3 regions of the Halomonas sp. IOP_14 genome follow, and region 1 is predicted to be linked to each of the others. Evidence: predicted binding sites of a transcription regulator. Region 1 holds the regulator's gene; each other region holds the start of a gene.
What was found. The regulator FliA, encoded in region 1, starts transcription of late flagellar genes. The targets are predictions, from matches to a motif close to CTAAAGTTNNNNNNNNNNCNGCCGATA.

Region 1 (7,835 bases):
CTTCCTGGTGGGTTGCGTCGGCTAAATGCATCAGCCGCTCATTGACTGTGCCAAGCAGGCGGCGCTTACCTTGGGGGTTGAGTGGCTCAATCTCGACGATGACCTTCCCACCTGCTCGGTAAGCATAGAGCTGAAAACGCATGTTGCTATGCTTGGAACGAATAAACACCAGCGGGCCGGAGAGTTTCTGCTGCCCCTGCAACTCGCGGCGCACCCGCTGGCTTAGCCGTTTTCCTAACACATAGGCAAGAGTGTGCGGCCCATTTTCAGGGCGCTCAATACCGGTCAAGCGGGTTAAGTTGGTGCTACTGGCTTGAATGCGGCGACAATCGGCATCTAAAACCAGCAGAGCTCCAAACGACTGCAACCGCGGGTGGTACATGGACACAAACGTGGCCTCGCAATCTATTCACCCTCGACCTGCTGCCTTAGCAACAACTCTACGCGACGGTTGGCAGCTCGGCCCTCCGCCGTTGCGTTCGGTTCCATGGGTTGGGTGTCGGCATAACCGACGGCCCGCATACGAGAGATATTGAATCCTTGGCGCTCTAAATGCCTCACCACAGCGATAGCCCGCGCTGATGAAAGCTCCCAATTAGAGGGGAAGCGGGCCGTTGAAATAGGCACGCTGTCGGTGTGGCCTTCTACCGAAATCTGACCGTCAAAACGGGTCAGCACATCGATAAGGCTTTCTACCACCTCTTGCCCACGGGAAGTCAGTACAGCTTGACCGCTGGGAAATAAAAGGCTGGTATCAATACGTAACGTGACCCCTTCACTCCCTTGCGAAACACTGACACCGGGGATGTCGAGCCCATCAAACTGCGGCTGAACCCCTGAATGGCGGGGCTGAATACCAGTGGCTAGAGACGCCAGCGGCAATGATGATACAGCGCTAGCCGAGCGCATGAAAGCAGTATCAGCCGCCTCACCGCCTCCCGGCGGTGTCAGTGAAAGCAGCAGCACAAAGAGCGTGATTAGCAGCGTCAGCACATCCAAATAGCTGGTTAGCCAACCCTCGTCACCATCGCCTGGCGACGGCGTCATTTCCAGTGCGTGGCGCGTATCACGGTCAAGCATCTGGCCTACCCCTTCGCCGCCGCACTAACCGACGAATCAGGCCTTGGTTTGACGCTGTTATCACGGATCTCATCGTGATAGTTAGCTACAAACGAGTTGAGGGTCTCTTCAATAAACGACGGCAGGCGGCGCTTGGTAATCAGCGAAATACCTTCCAGCACCATGTTCATGGTAATCAGCCGCTCTTCGGTGCGGCGCTCGAGTTTCACCGCAATCGGCTTAAACACCAAGTTGGCGAGTAAAATGCCGTAGAAGGTGGTGAGCAGGGCCACCGCCATGCGCGGGCCGATCACCTGCAGGTCGCCTGCGTCCATGACTTCCAGCATATTGACCAGCCCCACCAGGGTGCCGATCATGCCAAATGCGGGTGCGTAGGTGGCCATGGTACGGAATATTTGTGCCTCAGCATGCTCACGCGCTTTAAGACGGGCAATGCGCCAACGCAGCATGTCAAAAATTTCATCCTCTTTGGTGTTGGCAATGACCAGTTGGATCCCGGTACGCAAAAACGGGTTTCGGGTATGCTCCAACTCGCGCTCGACAGCACGTACATCGCCCTTAAACCAGAGTCGCGACATATCCACCAATTCGCGGATATCGTCACGCATATAGGTATTTTCGCGCCGGAATACCAAGCCCACCAACCGTACGACACGCAGCACCTCTTTCAGCGGATAGCTGATAAAGGTTGCCGCTAGGGTACCGGTCACCACAATGGCCAAACCCGGCAAATTGATAAAACTTTCAGGGGACTCTGCGGTGAAAAACAGCACGCTCACCAACAGTAGTATGCTGGCAAATATGCCTATCAGCGTCGAAGGGTTCATCCACGGCTCCTTGCCGGTCACAAGTGAGTAAAAAGAGGTGTTATGCCGAGTCGTGTAAACGCGCGCGTAAGCGGCTGACGGCTTGGCTGTGCAGTTGTGAAACGCGTGACTCCGTGACGCCCAACACAGCCCCTACTTCCTTAAGGTTGAGTTCTTCTTGGTAGTACAGCGCCATTAGCAGCTTTTCACGCTCTGGCAGCGCTTCAATTGCCTCAATCAACGTTTGTCGTTGCTGGCCGTCTAGCAACTGCTCGAACGGTGAATTAGCCAATTCATTATTGCTAGGCTCGCCACCATCGGCCACCAGCTCTTCAAACGGCAACAGTTGACCACTGTTGGTGTCGTTGAGGAGCTGCTGATACTCACTCAACGGCATTTCAAGGTGTTGGGCGATTTCGTTCTCTTCTGGTGCCCGTCCGAGCTGTTGCTCTAATTGACGAACGGCACTGTCAACCGCTCGCGCTGAGCGGCGCACGCTGCGGGGCAACCAGTCGCGGGTACGTAATTCATCCATCATTGCACCGCGAATACGCTGACTGGCAAACGTCGCGAACGTTGCTCCCTGGGTGGCATCGAAGCGCCCCAGTGCTTCCAGCAGCCCTACCATCCCGGCTTGAATAAGGTCGTCGAGCTCAATGCTGGCTGGCAAACGGACCTGAAGCGTCAAGGCCTGACGTCGTACCAGTGGCATGTATTGCGTCAACAGCTCACTCTGTTTGATCCTGCCTTGTGCTGTGTACATCCTCTCGCCTCGCGTCTATCCAGCCTTCACTGATAGTTCACAATCATTTGCAGCCCCTGGACACGAACAGGCCGCTGCCCCGGACGTAAAGCGAAGCGAAAATGCAACGGCGCATCCGCGGCAAACCCCGCCAGGGCAGTGGTAGTCCCCCGCATGCCAGCTAACGCAACGCACTGCTCAGGATGGCACAGCCAAGCGTTTAATAACGCACCAGGGGGATATTGAAACTGCCAATGAATACGCCCGAGCTGTGCTGACTCCACATTGTTAGCAGCAGCGGGTGGGGTAGCGTTTTGACTAGCACTTGCCCTATCACTCATCGCTACCATCAGACCTGGTATCTGGCTGCTCCAGCTACCGGGTGTCGCCTGAGCGTTTCCCGTTAACCCTGCTAGTAGACACCCTGTCAGCAGTACTGGGCTCAGTAGCAGTCTCCCTCTTAATAGCCAGCTTAGCATGCTTGGTCTCCTCAGCAGAGTGCGCTCATCGTGCAAGTACCAACAGCTCCATATTTAAGTAGTAATCAGCTGCCTCACGCAAGTTATTGAGCAACCCTTGACGCGGCAAATGCGGCTCGTGGAGCGCCAGCAAACGGCGCGGCCCGCCACGCTCATGTAATTGACGCAAGGTACGGAACATGGAAGCAAAGGTATCGGCATCGCTACTGATCCACAGTGCCCAACGGCTGTATTGATCGCAAAGTTGGGCTAGGTCGGCCGTTTCGGCCATGACGATATGAATATCCCAATCCTCAGGATCACCGGCCCAGCTTCGACCTAACGTCGACCACTGCCCTAATCTTGCTTTAACCTTGTTCACCTGGGCTGCACCACTACCTGGTAGCCCGACCACAATAAGCGGAATTTTGGGCTGGTGCGCTACCACCGTTGCTGGCTCTTCCACCGCTGCAGCTGTCGGCGTTAACAGAGAGGTAGGCTGTTTAGATTCCGGCACGTGTTCTGCCGCCGCAACATCAACTGTACCCTCAGCTTGCTGCTGTTGGCGCTGCAGGTTTGCCCACTTGCGTAGACCCGATGCTTGATCCTGTTCGCTCACACCACGCCCTCTCGACTAACACTGCCCATTTGACGAATCGCATCTCGTGCCATAAAGGCGTAGACCAGTGCATCAAGCATGCCGGTATCGCGGCGGCGACGGCTGTTGCCTAACAGGTTGAGCAGATCGCCACGCAGCGTCTGCGCCTCCTCATCATCAGCAACATCGAGATGCCCGGCGACCGATGCCACACCGCTGGCCATCAATAGGCGAACTTCAGCATTTAGATCCCCGCTATCGGCCTCTTTTAACTGCTGCCACGCGCGACGCGTCAAGGCGGCCAAGCCTTCGCTTTGCAGCTGGGTTAACAGCAGTGAGAGCACCTCTGCTCCTAGCCGAGCGGGGGTAAGCCAGTAGCGGCGCGCCACTACTTTGGCGCTTTCCGGATCGCGAACTTCACCGAACCAGGCGAGTAGAGCCGTGCCGCTGGCGTCCTCGACTTCGGCGTAGGCAGTCCACAGTTGCACCGATTGGCCACGAAAACGCACGCCCACATGGTGCGTTAGCACACTGTCACTAAATAGCTGGCGGATAGATTGACGTTCGTGGTGAAAGCGTAACCGATGACTGGGGGCCACTTGGCTGACCCAGGTCAAGTGCTCAGCTTCCAGCCACGCTAGTGCATCCGGTTCAGGGAAGCGCGGCAGTAAGTGCACCGCTACACCGCTCGATGCCGACAGCGCGGCTAAGCGTGGCTGCCATCCTGCGGCGTGGCGATGCTGCAGCCAGGGTAGCGCCAGCCAGGCACCATCCGTGTCCAGGCCAATGTCCGGCATTGCCCAGTCGCAGCCGCGCTCATTGCGCCGCGGAAACCACGCCATCCCTAAGGTGGTCTTTGCCGCTGGATAACCGGCAAGTAATGCATCCAAATGCGTTTCCTGCAAACGACTAGGCAGCGAAGCTAGGTTCCAGATCTCTTCTAATTCCGCAAATCCCGTGACACGTTGGCGCAACCTCGCCAATAGCGACGACAAACGACGCCCTTGGCCCAGGACATCCCGCGACCAGCGCGGCATTCCCATCGGCGCATCGGCACTTTGCACCCGTTCACGCTGAGGAGTCGCGGTACTCAGCGCTTGATCCACTAGCGCATCGGGGGCGGCAAGGGCCATATCTTCGGGCACCTGCTGACCATTAGAACCAAACAGGACGCGCATCCCGTGACGCATAATAATATCTAACACTGGAGCCAGACGTCCCGCCTCATCCTGTTTGGTGATAATACAGTCATCTAACTCTGCGCCCGCCGCCCGCGCGGCCTGACGGTAGCGCAGCACCACTTCTTCGAGGGTTTCCGGTTGGCTGGCAGCATTGAGTAGCAGCACCAAACGTACCCGCGAGCGTCCTCCTTGCAGGTGGGCAATCTGCTCTATCACCCGCTGGTCACGCTGACTCATGCCTACGGTGTCGATAATTACCCACTGCTTGCCCTGCAGGCGGCCCAGCAAATCGTCGATGGGCTGTTCGGCATCCAAGGCGTACATCGGGGTATCCAGCAGGCGCGCATAAATGCGCAACTGCTCATGGGCACCGATCCGGAAGCTGTCGGTGGTAACCAGCGCTACCGGGCGCGTGCCGTGGCGCATCACAAAACGAGCGGCCAGCTTGGCGGTGGTGGTGGTTTTACCTACCCCCGTTGGCCCCACCAGGGCAACAATGCCGGTTTGGTCGAAAAAGCTTGCTTCATCGTTGAGTACGTAAAGGCGATCCATTAACTGCTGTCGCAGCCACTGCAGTGGGGCTTCGCTATCGCCGTCTAACCTGGTTAGCGATGCAGGCAACCCAGCCAGCAGTTCATCGGCAATTTCGCTGCTAAAACCCACATTCCATAGCAGTTGACGCAGCCGTGCAGCCGTTCCGGTGGGCGCTGCTGGCGATGGTGAAGCAGTATGGGTTGACTGGCTGTTTGCCAGCAGCGCTCGCATATCCTGCATTTCGCGCAGTAAGCGCTCGCTCATCGCCTGCATGGGGTCTTGCGCTGGGGGTGCTGTCGGCGTTTCGGGTGGTGCAGGTTCTGGTGAGGGTTCAAAGTGGTCGATGGCTTCATCCGCCATCGCTAAAATTTCAACGCCCCCTTCGGTACGCCGATTTGCGACAATCAAGGCGTCTTCACCGAGCGTTTCACGCACTTGGCGCATCACATCACGACTATTGGCTCCCACGAAACGTCTAACGCTCATGATTTACCCTTGCCTGTTCTGAAAATGGACGACGCTAGCCTATCACGGCGTGCCATCTTTAACGTCCGCCGACCACTGTGGTCACTCTTAATGTGCGATCGTCGGGAATTTCAGCCTGGGACAGTACCGACATATGGCGTAACCGGCGACGCAAGAAGCGCGACAGCACCGCCCTTAGTGAATGTTGCACGACCAGCACCGGCGGCTCGCCGGAACTTTCGTGACGCTCCAGCGCCTGCTGGGCCTGGGTCATCAGCGTTTCTGCCAACCCGGGCTCCATGGCGCCGTTGCCATTCATGGCCTGTACCAGCACTTGTTCCAGTTGAGCATCCAGCCCCATGACATTGAGTGTCTCCTGCCCCGCAAACCACTGCTGGACAATGGCGCGCCCCAGCGAGACTCGCACCAGCGCCGTCAGCTCATTAGGATCTTTTTGCTGTGTGGCGTACTCGGCCAGGGTATCGAGAATAGTGCGCATGTCGCGGATAGAGACATCTTCGTCAAGCAGGTTTTGCAAGATGCGCTGCAGTACCGTCAATGAAATAGCTTTGGGGATCACCTCTTCGACCAACGCTTTTTGATCATCGCCCATTTTATCCAGCAACTTCTGTACTTCCTGACGGCCCAGCATCTCGGGTGAATGACGGTGCAACAAGTGGTTCAAGTGGGTCGCTATGACGGTACTGGCATCCACAACGGTGTAGCCATACACCTGGGCATGCTCACGCTGGTTGCTATCAATCCAGACAGCGGGCAAGCCAAAAGCGGGATCCTGAGTATGGGTGCCCTGCAGCTCGCCCGATACCTGCCCGGGGTTAATCGCTAGCCATTTACCTGGTTGTGCCTCGGCGCGACCAATCTCGGCGCCTTTCATGGAGAGTACATAGGCGTTCGGCGGCAGCTCCAAATTATCACGGATATGGACGACCGGCGGCAGGAAACCCACTTCTTGGGCAAACTTCTTACGTACGCTCTTAATGCGCCCGAGCAGCTCGCCTTTTTGACGCGAGTCCACCAGCGGGATTAAGCGATGGCCCACTTCCAGGCCAAGCGTATCGACCAGTTGCACATCTTCCCAACTCGCTTCGGGAGTCTCCTGTAAAGGCACCGGTGCCGCGGCAATCTCCTCCTTGACCAACGCCTTCTCTTTTTGGCGCGTTAACAGCCATGCCAGGCCAGCCAACAACGCGGTAAAGAATAGAAATACGAAATTGGGCATGCCAGGTACCATACCCAGCATGCCCATCACCACGGCAGCCAAAATCAGTACCTGAGGATTAACGAACAATTGGCTAAGCATTTGCTGGCCAATATCTTCGTTCGTATCCATGCTGACCCGGGATACTGTGACACCCGCGGCGGTGGAGATCACCAAAGCAGGGATTTGCGCCACCAGGCCATCACCAATCGCCAACAACATATAGGTCTGACCAGCAGCGCCAAAGCTCATATCGTGCTGCAGCATGCCAATCATCAGCCCGCCGATGATATTGACCACCATAATCACCAAACCGGCAATGGCATCGCCACGGACAAACTTACTTGCGCCGTCCATGGAACCAAAGAAATCCGCCTCTTGAGAAACCTCCGCGCGGCGCTTTTTGGCGTCTTCTTCGCCGATCAAGCCGGCGTTCAGATCGGCATCGATGGCCATCTGCTTACCAGGCATTGCATCCAGGGTAAAGCGCGCACCCACTTCGGCAATACGGCCAGCACCTTTGGTGATAACCATAAAGTTGATGATGACAAGAATCAGGAAGACCACTAGGCCAACAGCGAAATTACCGCCGACCAGAAACGCCCCGAACGCTTCAATGACCTTACCCGCAGAGGCGCCGCCTTGGTGGCCCTCCATCAGCACCACACGGGTAGAAGCCACATTGAGCGACAGGCGCAGCAGCGTAGTAAATAGCAACACGGCAGGAAACGCCGCAAAGTCCAGCGGCTTCT
Region 2 (7,835 bases), on a different contig from region 1:
CGGTGAGTAAGTTGAGAGCTCAGCTTAACGTCGAGGTTTTTTTACGCCTTGTAAATTTGCGACAGTTTGCGCTTGCGATAGGCGGCGGGCGTTTCATAGGCGAGTGATTGGAAGGCATGGGTGAAGTGAGCTTGGTCATAGTAGCCGCATTGCAGGGCTATTTCCGTTAGGGGCAGCGTGGTTGCAAGCAGTCCATGGCGGGCTCGGTTCAGCCGGGCATAGGCCACTAATTGGCCTGGGGTAACGCCCACCTCGCGTTTTAATTTGCGCTCCAGGGTACGTCGAGTAAACCCTAGCGTGGCGCCTAACTGTTGGGGCGGAAGCTGAAGTGCTCCAATGGCTTGAACAATCTTAGTGATACGGCTATTGGCGGGTGGCTGGCTTTCTAGTCGATGTAACAACCATGTTTCCAGCAGGCGTAAACCCTGTTGCGAGTCCGACTGGTAGAGGCGCTCTACCACAGGTATTAATCCTTGCAATCCTAATGGTTCAAGCTCGTTATCCAAGCGGTAGTGTGTATCTGTGAATGCTTCGGGTAGCAAACCCAGCAAGCAGTGGGTGCCGGCTGCCTTAAAACGAATGCCCAGACAGGGTGCGGTGGTGTCGAGTGTCTCTATCAACGTGGTTTTGTTGAAACAGAGCGTGATAATGGGGTGGGGGCTGGTGAGCTTGATGCTGAGGCTAGCACCGGCATCAGGGTAGAACTTTTCGGTTCTTGATTCAGTGAGATGCCCTGGGCGCCCCATTGACCAAAGGCACTGAACCCACGGGGCTAAGCGTTTATCAGGCAGGCGATGCCGAAAATTTAGATCGTTAGCGTTGCTTGGCAAGATGAACTCGGTCATGGCGTTAACCAATGGTATGTTTTTTTAATGATGGCTCACATTAACTCAATCACGCAGCATCTGGGAGCTGGCCCGGCGCCATACACTAGGCGGCGCTTTTTCCTGGCGAGCCCAGTTGCGCCTTAGCTGCCGCTCATCCCCGAATCCGGATGCTTCGGCGATACGCGCTAGCGTCCATGTCGTTTCGGTCATTAACGCTTTGGCTCGCTGCAGGCGCAACCCCATAATGTAGTCGCCCACCAGCATGCCGGTGAGGCTTTTGAATTGGCGCCGGAAATGACGCTCGCTCATGGCTGCCTGAGCCGCCAATGTCTCGATACGCCAGGTTTGCGAAGGGGCGGCACATATTGCATCTTGAACGCGATGCAGCCGTTCATCCACATGATTGCGGCCCTCAAGCCATGCACCCAATTGAGGCTCCTGACCACTGCGACGAAGATACAGCACCATCTCTCGCGCTACCGCCAAGGCCAGTGAATGGCCACAAGCACGGGTAAGCCAGTACAGCATGGTATCAATGCCGGTCGAAATCCCCGCGCTGGTTAAATAGCGCCCGTCCTCGGTAAAGATACAATCACTTTGTACCTTTGCTTGTGGGGCTTTGGCTTGTAACTGCTCGATTAGCGCGTGGTGGGTGGTACAGCGTCTTCCCTTTAACAGGCCCGCGTCTGCCAGTAATAGCGTGCCTGAGCAAACGGTCATCAGCGTATCTGCATAGTGGGCATTCGCTTTGAGCCAAGCAACACACTCTTGCTGCGCTAATGGCTCAAGGCTATTGCGGTACTGCCCAGGAATAAGCAGTAAATCTTGAGTAGGAAGCTGTTCAGGCAAGGGATCGATGCCGCTAAGGGTCAGCGGCCCTAGCCACTGCATGGCCGCTTTGGGGCCGAGATAGCGCACCTGAATGTCTATCGAAAGCCGGTCAGCACACTGTAAGACCTGAAGTGGGCCAACCAAATCAAGTGGCACTTGGCCGGGCATCATCAGTACCGCCACCCGCAAGGTGGTGGCTCTTGTGGATGGCGGTTGGCTATTGTGTTGCTCTTCACTCACGGGGGGGTTGCCATTCGTTGATCATGTCTTGTGTGCTGATAATACGCGCAAAGCGGTCTTCAAGTACCAGTTCGGTGCGCGCCTTAATATCATCTGCTGACCAGGTGATGCCGTGGCGTGTCATGGGGAACGTTAGGGTAGCATCGCTGATAAAGTCGACGCTAAACCCTAAATCCGACGCCACCCGTGCGGTGGTTTCGCAGCATTGCTCGGTACGAATACCGCTAATCGCCAGCCGTTCAATGCCTCGCTCCCGTAACCAGCTTTCTAGTGAGGTATCGCTGAACGCGTTATGCGCACGTTTCTGAAAGGTTACCGCCACTTCATCGTTAAAGTCATCAAGCGGACGAATAAGGCCACCGTCAGGGTCGAAAGCCCCTTGGCTGCCAGGTGCCTCATGCAGAATGCGCACAACCGGTATATCGTTGGTCTGGGCTGCGTTCAGCACCGCACGCTGCTTGGGACGCCACGCCTGAGCCAGTGATTCTACCCAGTAATCGCGGGCAGGGAACGAGGCTTGAACATCAATTAATAGTAATGCGGTTTTAGGCTGGGTCATGGCTAATCTCATCGTGTTGAAGTGAGGTTACAGATTAGCTGTTACGCATTCTGCCAACGATGCGTTAAGCGGTCACAAAGGGGGCAATTTCGGCCATGTGTGGCCGAAGGGTAATATCTGACAATGGCGATTATGAATCATCTAGGCGCTAGGCTCTCACCTCTGAAGGGATATGCTTTCGAGAGGGCGAGAATTGTCTGCTAAGTTAAACTTGCTACCTTCAACACCATGGTTGTTGACCCAGAAAAGCCGATTAACCATTTCAAGTAGGGAAAATGCTCTTCGTTTACGGCGATAAATCCCTTGGACTCGTACAGCCTCCTTGCTCTCGGGTTGCTATCGATAACGTCTAAGCGGATCGTCTCGAAACCATTATCCACGGCATGTGCAATAATGCTATCCAAGAGTCTGGAACCTATGCCTCGCCCTCGGAATCGGCTATCGACAGCAATCCCATCCATCACCAATTCTTGAGATTTTGGCTTGCGCTCGAATAAGCTGAACACCAGACATGCCCAGAGCCCTTTCAATGTTCCAAGCTTGCCTATCAGCTGTTTCATCCCGATTCCGCTCGTTAGCGAACCATTGGGCTGCTGAAACCCTGCTAGCCCAATGACCTCATCTTCAAAGATGGCAGTAAAGGAAAATTCAGGGACAAAACAGTCGGAGAGTAATTGAATGCGCTTAGCCTTGTCAGGTATTGCGCTCGCGAATTTAGCGCCGAAAGCTTCTTCATATAGCTTAGCGACAGGCCCAGCCTTCTCAAGGTTAAAGCCTTTCTGAATCAGAACGTTCATATACTGGCTCCTAGATTCAAAGAGAAATGACCATTGGTCACAGACGCAGTGAATTAATTTTTATTTGCAGGGATGAGGCAACTTCAGTAGTGGATGAGGAATTGCCGCGGGTCTTTGGTTCAATATCATAAAGGGGGGATGCATCGTTAGTACCTTCACTGATAATGGCATGATGGGTACCTGTACCGTAAATATGTGTGCTAATTTGAATTGGTCTGGTCGACCGCATGCAATCATTGAAAATGTGATTGTTTCCAAGGATCACCGCAAGCAACGTATCGGTAAGGCCAATCTTAGGTGTGCTATAGACTTTGCCCAGCAAGCTGGCTGTTATAAAGCGGCGCTTATGACGAGGTCTAAAGACCCCGCGACACAGGTTCTACGAGTCTTCAGGATTCAGCCCAAGCAAGCAGAGGTATCAGGTAGGGTTCAATGCATAACGCCCCATCCGATGCGCACGCACGGTTTTGCCATTAATACGGGTAAGCGTAAGTTTTGGGATAGGAGAGAGACATGATACCAATCGAAACATGGATGGCTTTCACTGCCGCATGCGTTTTAATAATTCTAGTGCCGGGGCCTGATAATATACTCGCCGTTAGTCGTGGACTTAGCCAGGGGCGTCTAGCGGCTTGTGTCTCCAGCGTAGGAGCTGGAATGGGGCTGATGGTGCATGTGGTTGTCGCTTTTCTTGGTTTGGCGGCTCTTATCCAGACCTCTGCCGTTGCCTTTAGCGCCGTTAAATTGATTGGGGCCGGGTATTTGATTTGGTTAGGTATTAAAGCATTACGTTCCAGAGACTTGATTGCATTTTCATCGCATCGTCGTTTGTCTTACCGCGTGGTTTTAACCACTGGGTTTCTAACCAACGTGCTTAATCCGAAGCCCGCGCTATTTATCTTGGCATTTATTCCTCAATTTGTATCGCCGGCGCAGGGATCGATTGCGTTGCAAACGCTATTGCTAGGTGCTTGGTTTGCTTTTATGGCATTCGCTATATTCGCCGTGCTGGGTCTCTTTTCATCTATGTTTGCGCGCTGGTTGGAGAGTCGTCCGCGCGTAATTCAAGGCCTGAATATGGGCGCTGGAGCAATGTTCATTGCAGCGGGGTTATCAGTGATATTTCTTGAGAAAGTGGAGAACCGCTAGTCGAAGACGACTAAACCTTCACACAGACAAAAATAGCGTTTCCAGAGGCGTTATCCCAGGGGATGATTTTTTCATAGTTGTGCTCAAACACATGAACCTCAAAGTGAGGCGCTAAGAGTGCGCTTAACTCCGCAAAGCTGACGGCTACCATGGGGTGTTCGTCGTTCCATAGCTGTGTTCCTTCAGCGTTGGCTTTTTCAATGCTGAGCCTAAGCGACTGCTTTTCACCTTGGCCACTGTAGTGCCATCCCGAGCGGAACGTGAATAAATCGCTTTCTTGTTGGGCGCTGTGTTTAACAGATAAAGCGTTATCGATTTTGTCTTTATCGACTGCGTTAAAACAGAAAATACCACCAGACTTGAGGGCACAATGAGTACTGGATATACACGCTTTTAGCTTTTCAATCCCATCGTTGTAGTGGATTGAGTATAAAAAGCAGGTGATTAAGTCTTGAGGCTCGTTGGCCTTGAAGTCACTCATATCTTGCAACGTGAAGTGTGCTTCTGAACAACGCGTGGCGGCAATATCCAGCATGGGTTGATTAATATCAAGCCCGCTGCTGGCGTATCCAAAATCAATAAAATGGCGCACGTGTGGGCCGGTGCCACAGGCTAAATCTAGGTGTGTCGTTCCGCCGTTACCGAAAATCTGATGCAGCCTGCGAATGGCGTGGCTTTGCGCTTGATAGTCGATATCCACGCACATCAAATCGTAGTAGCCAGAAAGGTCGGTATAGAGGGCATTGACGGACATAGTGACCTAATAGTGGCAACTGAAATAGGGTGGGTGGCGCATAGTAAACGAGCGAGTAGGGTTTGAGAAGCAGGCACAGCTTGGAGTTTAACGATTACGCAAATACATCTTGCAGCCCTAAAGAAACTCTGACGATGACCGATATATACCTAAGACCATCGAGATTTCTCTGGTCGTTGCTAAATGCCGAGAGTGCCCGTTATGCCGAAAATGCTGATCTTTATCATCACCTTGCTTCTCATTCTGTCTAACCAAGCGCAGGCAAACTCGAGTGCGGCAGAGGCGGCGGCGTTGGCGTGGCTAGAAGCCATCGATAGCGGTCAGTATGAGCAGGCATGGGAATCGTCATCTTCACTACTAAAAAAGCCGCTTTCACCGCACATGTTAGAACGGACGATTGGTGCAGCGCGTCGTGACTTTGGTGCGGTTCAGTCGCGTCGGCGAGTAAGCGTTGTCCGCGAAACCTCTATGCCTGGGGCTCCAAGAGATGACTACGCGGTTTTGACGTTCCAAACACGTTTTGAAAACAGATCATCGCAGATTACGGAAACCATCACTCCTCACTTGGAAGAGGGCACGTGGAAAGTTAGTGGTTATTACTTGAACTAACCGACTCCTCAAAAATACTGCAACCACCTCTGGTTTGCAGCATTGCCTTGGTTCAGGCTCCTTTTCCCCTCGAATCCTGCCATCACGTTGTTCATGACGAAGCTCAATTTGGCTGCTACGTTGAGTAGATAGCCTTGTGTATGTTGCTATGGATAGGCTGCAGATTCAGACGGGAATGTTCAAGGCGTTGAATGCGAGGAGTGGGTATGCAAACCCTTTCTCTCAAACCGCACTGGCTCTGGTTGATGGTTGCCAGTTTGCTAATGGCTACTATGTCGTTTACATGGCAGGCCATGGCACAAAGCGCTTCACCAAGCGTTCTGGTGCTTAATATTGAAGGCGCCATCGGCCCGGCTACCAAGGACTACTTTGAGCGTGGGCTGGATAAAGCCCGCGAGCAGGGCAGTGAGGTGGTGATCGTCGAGCTCGATACCCCCGGCGGGTTGGTCGACACCACCCGCGACATGATTCGCGAGATGCTCAACGCTGACATTCCCGTGGTGATGTACGTTTTCCCCAGTGGTGCGCGAGCGGCAAGCGCGGGCACCTATCTACTTTACGGTAGCCACGTGGCTGCCATGGCCCCCTCGACGCATCTCGGCTCGGCCACGCCGGTACAGATGGGCGGTGGGCTGCTCGGCAGCGATGAAGACGAAGAAGATAATTCGGCTGAGGAGTCGGATGGCGAGGGCAGCGCCATGGAACGCAAGGTGATGGAAGATGCGGTGAGCTTTATCCGCAGCCTAGCGGAACGCCATGATCGCAATGCCGATTGGGCTGAAGAGGCCGTGCGCAATGCGGTCAATTTCACTGCCAGCGAGGCGCTGGAGCAGAACGTCATCAATGTGGTGGCGCGCGATCTTGACGATCTCCTTGAGCAGATTGACGGCATGAGCGTGGTCATGGAAAGTGGCGATGCTACGCTTGAGACCGCAGGCCTCACCATTGAACGCTTCGACCCTGATTGGCGCACCCAGGTGCTATCGCTGATCACTAATCCCAACATAGCCTTCTTCTTGATGGTCATCGGCTTTTACGGGCTGGTTTTCGAGCTGGCCAATCCCGGCAGCCTGTTCCCCGGCACCATTGGCTTGATTTGCTTGCTGCTCGCCCTGTTTGCGTTTCAGGTGCTGCCGATTAACTACGCCGGGCTTGCGCTGATGGTGGTCGGGCTGGCGTTGATGGTGGGTGAGGCATTTATGCCTAGCTTCGGCGTGCTGGGGGTTGGCGGCATCATTGCCTTTGTACTTGGTTCGGTAATGCTGATGGACGCGGAGCATCTTGCCATTTCGCTACCACTAATCGGTGGTGTGGCATTGGTGTCCGGGGGGCTAATGCTATGGACGTTAACACGCTTTGCAACGCTGCGCCGTCGTCCGGCACACACTGGCGCGGAGCAGTTAATCGGCGCAGATGCGGTTGCACTGGATGATTTTGAGACCAGCGGCCATGTAAGGCTGCATGGCGAGCGCTGGAACGCAGTGAGCGATGTGCCAGTCAAACGAGGTGAAAAGCTTGTGGTGGTGCGCCTTGATGGCTTAACGGTATATGTGACGCCCCGCTAGTGCCCACTTTCTGACATAACCGACCCACAGCTAAACGAGGTGTCCAATGATTATTTCGTATTTAGTTCCTGTCGTGCTGGTGGTGATGTTGATCGCCGCCTCTATTCGCATACTGCCAGAATATAAACGCGGCGTAGTGTTCTTTCTGGGGCGTTATCAGATAGTGAAAGGGCCTGGGCTAGTCATTGTGATCCCCGCCATTCAGAAGATGGAGGTGGTGGATCTGCGCGTCATTACCATGGATGTGCCGGAACAGGACGTAATCTCTCAGGATAACGTCACCGTTAAAGTTAATGCGGTGCTTTATTTCCGCGTCGTCGATCCAGAAAAGGCGATCATTCAAGTCGAGAATTTTACCCAGGCGACCAGTCAACTAGCACAGACCACTTTGCGCTCCGTGCTGGGTAAGCATGATCTGGATGAGATGCTTTCCGAGCGCGATAAGCTCAACGACGATATCCAGGAAATCATCGATACCCAAACCGAAGCGTGGGGTATCAAGGT
Region 3 (7,835 bases), on a different contig from region 1:
ACGGATACGCTCAAGACACAGTCGATAGGCGAAATCGGGGCCACCACTAATGGTGCCCCGGTGGCGGGAGATCGCTTCCAGCCAGCGTACCGGCCGCTGTAAAAAGAAAGTGGGGCTCATCAATACCGCAGGGATACCGCGATAGATGGGCTGCAGCAGGCCACCGATCAGCCCCATGTCGTGGTAAAGCGGCAGCCAACTGACGAAAACATCGTCGGCACCAATCGAGAAGCCCGTCTCAATAGCACGCTCGTTCGCCATCAGATTGCCATGGCTCACCATCACCCCTTTGGGAGTGGCCGTGGAACCTGAGGTGTACTGTAAAAAGGCGAGATCACCACGCTTTGGGCGATGCTCAATCCAGTGTTCAGCGCGGCTCTCATCTACGGCATCCACGGGGATCAGTTCGGCGCTGCCGAAGCCTTCGCTTGCAGATGCGACCACATCGATAATCGTTGTAGAGGTGAGCACACAGGCCGCCTGGGAGTCGGCGGCAATGGCGAGCAGACGTGCCAGATGTTGCTGCTTGGCCGACTCCGGAGGAAAGACCGGCACGGCAATCACCCCGGCATATAGGCAGGCAAAGAATGCCACCACGTAGTGCTCATCGTTATCCAGCAGGATTAAGGCACGCTCACCAGCCGGGAACCGCTGTTGGAGCTCGCTGGCCAGGGCGCGGGAACGCCGTTCCAGGGTGGCGTAGTCAAGGGTGGTCTCACCTTGTGCGTTCACTACAATCAGCGCCCTGTCACTGGGCCTTTCCCGGGCCAGGCGACTTAAATGCTCAACGAAGCTGTGGTTAACAACGTTATGGGACGGGTGGCTGTTCATCGTCTGGGCGTGCCTTATATTCATATGCGTACCTGCTGGAACTCCTGGCCGTGGCGTGGGATTGAGCCGTTGTATTCAGTCTTTGGAGAGGTTGCCGTGACCTTCCGCCATGGCGACGACGACTTTGCGCGGCCCTTTGAACGGCGTGCGCGCATGGGCGACCAGCATGTTGTCGAGCATTAGCACATCGCCTGCCTGCCAGGGGAACATCACCGTTTCGTCGGCCAGTACGCCGCGGATCTCATCGAAGATGGCATCGTCGATGGGGCTACCATCGGCAAAGAAGACGTTGCGCGGCATGTCTTCGGGGTCTAGCAGCTCTTCCAGCGACTCTCGTACCTCTGGCTGCAGGTTGGAGACATGGAAAAGATGGCCTTGGTTGAACCACACCTGCTCACCGGTGACAGGGTGAGTCTCTATGCTTTGGCACAGTTGGGTGGTACGCAGGTCGCCATCGGGCTTCCACTCACAGCGAATACCCGCGCGCTGGCAGAATGCCTCCACTTCAGCGCGGTCTTCGGTGTTAAACACCTTTTGCCAAGGCATATCGAAATCGCCGTAGTTGCGTACGTAGAGAATGCCGGGGGCAAAGCGCTCGCGGATCTCTGCGGGCATACGGCGGTAAATAGCGCGGCTATCGGCTATCGGCGTCTCTCCACCTTCGGGGGAAGCGGTGACACAGTGGAACCAGATTTTCATCGGCCACTCGCGGGTGTAGGCCTGCTCATTGTGGAGGGGAATATGTTGATGAGCGGGGTACTCGGTCGAGGTATAAATGCCTGACGAAACCGCTGAACGCGGTGTTGAGGCGAACTCATAACTCAGCAGAGGATGACCAAAGGCGGCAGCAAACTGCTGAAAATCGTCCACGGAGGGAACATCGAAACCTCTTAGCAACACCCCACCGACTCTGGCCACCAGCGTCTCAATATCCGCGCGCAACTCGCCAAAGGCTTCCAGCAGTGGCTGCCCTGGGTAGGAGGGAGAAATCATAATGGGCAGCTCCGAATCAGCAGGCCCCTGACGTTTGGATATGGTGTTGGTTTGTTGCGTTGGTGTTGCGCTTTGGCTGTCCATTATTGATCTCCTGAAAATTCGTTGAGTAGCGTTTGCCCTGGGCGTTTGTGTGGGAATAGCCTGAATCGACATAGCCTGAATCGATATAACCCAGGGCAGCGGCATAGCCACTCGGCGCTGGCAGCGGCCATGCTTGCAAAGGTGATGACACGGGAAGCGAGTGCTCAAGGTGATAGGTGCCTGGCGACCCTAAAGAGGAAGTGATCGAGAGCGCCTGCAAATGATCAGCGATGCCCAGGCCCAGGGCTTTGAGCACCGCCTCTTTAACCACCCAGCGCTCCATGAAGGGCAGTGCGATGCCGTCGCGTGCGTGGTCGAGCTGCTCACTCGGCGATAGCACCAGCCCTTGCAGCGGCGCCAGTTCGGCCTCGGGTCGGCAACGCTCAATATCGACCCCCACCGCTCCGCCGGGAGCAATCGCGATCAGGGCGACATGGCCAGAGTGGGAGACATTGAAAGCAGGCCCATCAGCGTTTTCCAACGCTGGTTTGCCGTAAGCGTTCTGAGTGAACACCAACTTTTCTGGCGCTATACCGGTGTGCGCTGATAGCAGTCGCCGCAGGGCCGCTCGAGTCGCCACGGCGCGTACGACATCGGCGTGACGGCGAAGCCGCTGGGCGCGCTGCCACTCGGCTCGACTCAGCAACCGATCATCTTCGTCAGCCACCGGGGCGTTCAGACCGAGCGATAAGCGCCAGACTTCAAGCCCCTCAGGAGCCCCTTCAGCTAACTGCAGGCGCTGCATGGGGCACCTCCTCAAGCCGTCGAGTCAGCGCCCGTTCGATAGTCTCCAGCACTTGTGCTTGCTGCTGGCGAATAAAGAAGTGCCCTCCTTCGAACCAGTCCAACGAGAACGCCCCGCCCGCTTCTCGCTGCCACGCTTCTAAACGCTCTCTTTCGATATCGTCATCGCGCCCTGCGAGTACCTGTAAGGGATAACCAAACGGCGACCCGCCGCGATAGCGGAAACTGCGGCAGAGGCGATAGTCCGCCGCCAACACATCAAGAGTGAGGCGCAGCAGTTCCGGGCTTTCGAACACTTCCTCTGGGGTGCCGCCCTGTTGGCGTAGATCCGCGATTAAGGCCTTATCGTTATCAAGCCCCGCTAAACGCTCTGAGTCGCGCATTGAGGGTGCCGCACTGCCTGAGGCGAATAGCATCCGTGGCTGAGGTCGCCCTACATCGCGCAAGCGAGCTGCCATGCCGTAGGCCAACAACGCCCCCATGCTGTGACCGAACAGGGCAAAGTCGCCGCGCATCCGCGTTGCTTGCTCTTCGCACAGCCGCACGACCTGGGACTCGAAGTCATCGATGAGCGACTCACCCAGGCGCTCACCACGCCCAGGCAGCTCGACGGGATATACCTCGATCCAGGCGGGCAACTGACGCTTCCAGCGCAGATACATGGTGGCGCTAGCCCCGGCACAGGGCAGGCAGAGCAGTCTTAAACGCTTAACCTGCATCCACCTGCTCCGCCTCAGCGTTAGCCTGCTCATCCATCCACTGGCGCAGCGACAGTGGCCGCATATCAGTCCAGGTCTTTTCGACGTAGTCGAGGCAGGTTGGCTTATCGCCGAGTACGCCGGTATCGGTCCAGCCAGCGGGAATCGCTTTCCATTCTGGCCAGAGGGAGTACTGCTCTTCGTGGTTGACTAATACACGGAAGACACCATCTTCACGATCAAAACAGCTTGTCATGGGACTAACCTCATCGTTGCCAAAGGAATGAGAAATAAAACGCAATTACTTCTCATTACTCAATGACGAGTGAGGCGTCAGAAAATTTAATGTTGGGGTAGGAAAATAGAAAAAATAAGGGGAGGGGCCGCTAGGGCGTAGGCATAGAATTACCTTTGCCAGACTAAGAATTGCACCAGTAGGAGGAAGCTTTAGCTCGCGACCATTTAGTTAGCCTGACAACCGAAGGAGGAGAGTAAAAAAAACAGTGACTGATCAGTTGCGCTCATCACCACTTGGAATCATCCCCGTTAGCAGCCATAGCTGTTCGGCTTCACGAAATACACGGCGGTGCTGAGAAGAAGCCGCTAACCACGCATGAAGCGCCTCGCGATCAGCGTCGCTCAACGTCTCTTCATGCTCGCGCATCAGCCAGTCTAGCGCCGTTTGCCAAACGGCATCATCGCCGCTGTCGTTATCCATCGTTACTGTCAAACCTCGCTACTGCTGCCTGCTGAACACCTGTCTCGGGAAGCGTGTAATATTATCAACGCTATTTGCTGACAGTGTAACAAAGCGACAACAAAGAAGGGACGGAACGTGGGCTTACCGATCTGGCAACGTTTAACCTTGTAGCGACTGGCGGCAATGCGTCAATGCATCGCGAATCATAAAATTAACTAACGTGGTGGAAATACCTAACAAGTGAGCCACTTCCCGCTGCGTATGACTTCCCGAACGATAGAGCTCAAAAGCGCGCCGCGTACGCTCAGGCAGCTCGTCCAACGCGTCCACCACCTGTGCCAAGGCCTGGCGGTCAATCGCGATCACCTCTGGAGAGTGTGACGCGTAAGAGGCGGCCTCCCCTTCCTCTTCTTTTGCAAACAAAGTTGACTCAAACGCCGAACGGCGGCAGCGGTCAATGGCGAGGTTGCGCACCACACGTGACACATAGGATATGGGCTGCTTCACCTCAAAAAGCGTGGTTGCTTCCGAAATTTTCAGATAGGCATCCTGCACAACATCATCGGCTTGATCAGCATTGCCCAATACTCTTGCGGCGACACAGCAGAGCCGGGGCCGCTGATTAACGAAGATATCTTCTAACTCAGCGCTCCAGGTCTGGGTATCCACAGCTCGGCCTCCTGCCTTGATTAACACCACGGAATAAATGGCAATAATTATTATTTGCGTTAGAGCCTGACAAGTCAACTGGTGAGAGCTAACTCACTTTTTATAACGATATGCTTGTTGGCAGCACTACTTCATGAGATGTTTCTCGTCTCCTCTCCAGCCCTTGTTACTTCGTTGCCACCAACGCCTTTACCTTAGCTGCGAACAACACTCGGCGCGCTGACGACTCGTGGCTAGGCATTTCAGCCCCTGAGCATGCTAAACTACTGCTGCTCGTATCGCTGTTTCTTGCTCTGGAGACCCACCGTGACGGATGCCCACCGCCGTAAGCTACCCATCGGGATTCAGACGTTCTCGGATATCCGCGAAGGGAACTATTACTACGTCGATAAGACACCGCACATTGAGCGTTTGGTTAACCAGAACAAATACTACTTCCTCTCGCGGCCACGCCGCTTCGGCAAAAGTCTCTTGCTGGACACCCTACGTTGCCTGTTTGAAGGTCGCCAGGCGCTGTTCGAAGGGCTGTATCTCCACGACAGGTGGGATTGGCAGCAGCGCTACCCGGTGATTCGTATTAGCTTTGCCGATGGCGTGATGCAGAGCCGTGAAGGGTTGGATGAACGTATCCGTGAGCAGCTACGCGTCCAGCGTGAGCAACTCGGCATTACCCACCACCATAAAACCGATATACCGGGTGAATTTTCTGCCCTCATTCGTGCCGCCCACCAGCAGAGTGGTCAGCGGGTGGTCATCCTGATTGACGAGTACGACAAGCCGATTCTGGATAACATCCTGGCGCCGGAGCGTGCCCGGGAACTGCGCGAGGGTTTGAAGAACCTTTACAGCGTGCTGAAAGACGCCGACCCGCACCTACACTTCGTGCTGCTTACCGGCGTTTCCAAATTCAGCAAGGTCAGCCTGTTTTCGGGCTTGAACAATCTCCGCGATATTACCCTTTCGCCCGACTATGCAACCTTGTGTGGTTATACCGATGACGATATCGATACCGTATTTGAACCTGAACTTTCTGGGTTAGACCGTCAGGAAATCAAACAGTGGTATAACGGCTATCGCTGGGGTGGTCGTGAGGTTACCTCTGTCTACAATCCCTTCGATGTACTATTGCTGTTCCAAGAGCAAGAATTCGGCCCGTACTGGTTTGAGTCCGCGACGCCAACGTTTTTGGTCGATATTCTCAAACAACGCGGGGTGTTTACCCCTCGATTGGAGACCTTGCAAGCAAAAGCACAGTTGCTCGGCCGCTTTGATGTCGACGATATCACCACCGAAGGACTGCTGTTCCAAACCGGCTACATCACCATTAAAGACGTGCAGGAACCCATGCTGGGTTATCGCCTCTATACGCTGGGCTTTCCGAACAGGGAGGTAGAAAGCAGCCTTAACGATTTATTGCTGCCAGTATTGGGTATTAACACAAGCGATGCGCAAACCTACCAACTGGCGTTATTTGACACTTTTCAGCGCCATGACCTTGCTGCGTTGGAAGCTCACTTAAAGGCGCTCTACGCCGGACTCCCCCATGACTGGTACCGCAACAACCCCATCGCCAAATACGAAGGCCACTATGCCAGTATCTTTTACAGCCACTTTGCGGCCTTGGGGCTGGATGTAACCGTGGAAGACGCCAGCCACCACGGCAAGGTGGATATGAGCGTGGACTTTGGTGGGCATATCTACCTGTTTGAGTTCAAAGTGGTGGAACAACTGCCGGAAGGTAAAGCGCTGGAGCAGATCAAACATAAAGGCTATGCCGATAAGCACCGCGCTTCGGGCAAGCTCATCCACCTGATCGGCGTGGAGTTTTCCAGCGTTGAGCGCCAAATTGTGGCGTTTGAGGTGGAGACCTTGGCTTAGCTACCAATCTATCCGCCACTGTCATCTCCGCGTCATGAATGGCTAGTTACATTGAATGCATACAGTTTTTGCCATTCACTAAGGCACGATGAATGCCCAGGGGAAATACAATGCTCGATAGCAGTAACGACCTACTCGAAACGGTGAAGCAGGCGGCGTACGAGGCGGGTGCGCTGTTACGCGAGGGATATTCGCTAAAGGGCAGAATCGCCTTTGAGCAAAAGGGGGCGTCAGACTTTGTCAGCTACTACGATACGGCCGCCGAGAACATCATTATCGACTGTATCAATAGCACCTTTCCCGATATCGCTTTCCTAGGTGAAGAGAGCGGGCTTACACCCACCGATAGTGACTATACCGTCATCATTGACCCTCTCGATGGCACCAGCAACTTTTTGCATGGGGTACCTCACTTCTCAGTCTCCATCGCGGTTACTAAGGGCGATGAGCTGATCATCGGCGTTGTCTATCAACCGCTGCTTGATGAAATGCTTTGGGCCAGCCTTGGCACCGGCGTCTTCCTCAACGACACGCCGCTCACGACGCCTGAACCGCGCCCACTGAACGAGATGCTGGTAAGCACCTGCCTGCCCTACCACGCTAAAGGTGACTGTACGACGGCCCTAAATCAACTCGCTGCTCTAATGCCCCAGGTGGCCGGTATCCGCAGCCCAGGATCGGCGGCGCTGGAGATCGCCTACACCAGCCTGGGCCGGTTTGATGCTTTTTGGTCTCAAGGCGCTAAGCTCGACTTTTGGGATATCGCCGCCGGCATTGTGATTGCCAGAGAAGCTGGCTACACCGTCACGGATCTCACTGGCGAGCCGAATCCCGCTCAATGGAACAGTTTACTTGCGGCGCACCCCGAGAGGCATGGACAACTGCTAGCGTGTTTAGCGTCTTGCTGATAAACGATCAACGTCATATCTAATCACATCGGTTAGCCAATCAAGCAGAGGCTAACCGCCTGAGACCTACCCCTTGCCTGCTTTCCCCAAGCGGCGTTTGCCATCTATCACGTAAATCTTTTCATTTTTTTGTTAAAAATGAGAACCATTAGCACTAGAATGGAGGCATTATCATCAACCCTATCGCCAGGAGTCATTCATGTTCGAGGTCAAAGGCGCCACCTTTGAAATCAATGGTAAGCAGATTTTAAATCCCATTGACCACAGCTTTCATGAGGGCAAGGTTTATGGCCTGATTGGCCATAACGGCTCGGGCAAGTCGACGCTAAT

Region 2: the regulator FliA is predicted to act here: its motif matches at 5,275-5,301, upstream of K7H09_RS21445 (DUF4019 domain-containing protein).
Region 3: the regulator FliA is predicted to act here: its motif matches at 3,670-3,696, upstream of K7H09_RS11320 (MbtH family protein).

What each region holds. Positions count from the first base shown of each region.
Region 1 is NZ_JAINWD010000032.1:20,860-28,694, forward strand. Features, by position in the region: gene K7H09_RS17875 (sensor domain-containing diguanylate cyclase) at 1-382, opposite strand, end outside; gene K7H09_RS17880 (OmpA/MotB family protein) at 406-1,080, opposite strand; gene K7H09_RS17885 (motility protein A) at 1,086-1,907, opposite strand; gene K7H09_RS17890 (RNA polymerase sigma factor FliA) at 1,948-2,649, opposite strand; gene K7H09_RS17895 (flagellar protein FlhE) at 2,676-3,107, opposite strand; gene K7H09_RS17900 (hypothetical protein) at 3,133-3,705, opposite strand; gene flhF (flagellar biosynthesis protein FlhF) at 3,702-5,885, opposite strand; gene flhA (flagellar biosynthesis protein FlhA) at 5,944-7,835, opposite strand, start outside.
Region 2 is NZ_JAINWD010000048.1:15,106-22,940, forward strand. Features, by position in the region: gene K7H09_RS21415 (helix-turn-helix transcriptional regulator) at 42-845, opposite strand; gene K7H09_RS21420 (GlxA family transcriptional regulator) at 891-1,898, opposite strand; gene K7H09_RS21425 (isochorismatase family protein) at 1,891-2,457, opposite strand; gene K7H09_RS21430 (GNAT family N-acetyltransferase) at 2,658-3,254, opposite strand; gene K7H09_RS24665 (GNAT family N-acetyltransferase) at 3,397-3,771, shown strand; gene K7H09_RS21435 (LysE family translocator) at 3,789-4,403, shown strand; gene K7H09_RS21440 (class I SAM-dependent DNA methyltransferase) at 4,414-5,157, opposite strand; gene K7H09_RS21445 (DUF4019 domain-containing protein) at 5,359-5,766, shown strand; gene K7H09_RS21450 (NfeD family protein) at 5,973-7,331, shown strand; gene K7H09_RS21455 (slipin family protein) at 7,378-7,835, shown strand, end outside.
Region 3 is NZ_JAINWD010000013.1:7,622-15,456, forward strand. Features, by position in the region: partial or broken gene K7H09_RS11300 (non-ribosomal peptide synthetase) at 1-855, opposite strand, end outside; gene K7H09_RS11305 (TauD/TfdA family dioxygenase) at 907-1,908, opposite strand; gene K7H09_RS11310 (4'-phosphopantetheinyl transferase family protein) at 1,841-2,653, opposite strand; gene K7H09_RS11315 (thioesterase II family protein) at 2,631-3,371, opposite strand; gene K7H09_RS11320 (MbtH family protein) at 3,361-3,606, opposite strand; gene K7H09_RS11325 (FecR/PupR family sigma factor regulator) at 3,862-4,080, opposite strand; gene K7H09_RS11330 (RNA polymerase factor sigma-70) at 4,210-4,719, opposite strand; gene K7H09_RS11335 (ATP-binding protein) at 4,975-6,597, shown strand; gene K7H09_RS11340 (inositol monophosphatase family protein) at 6,708-7,505, shown strand; gene K7H09_RS11345 (ATP-binding cassette domain-containing protein) at 7,705-7,835, shown strand, end outside.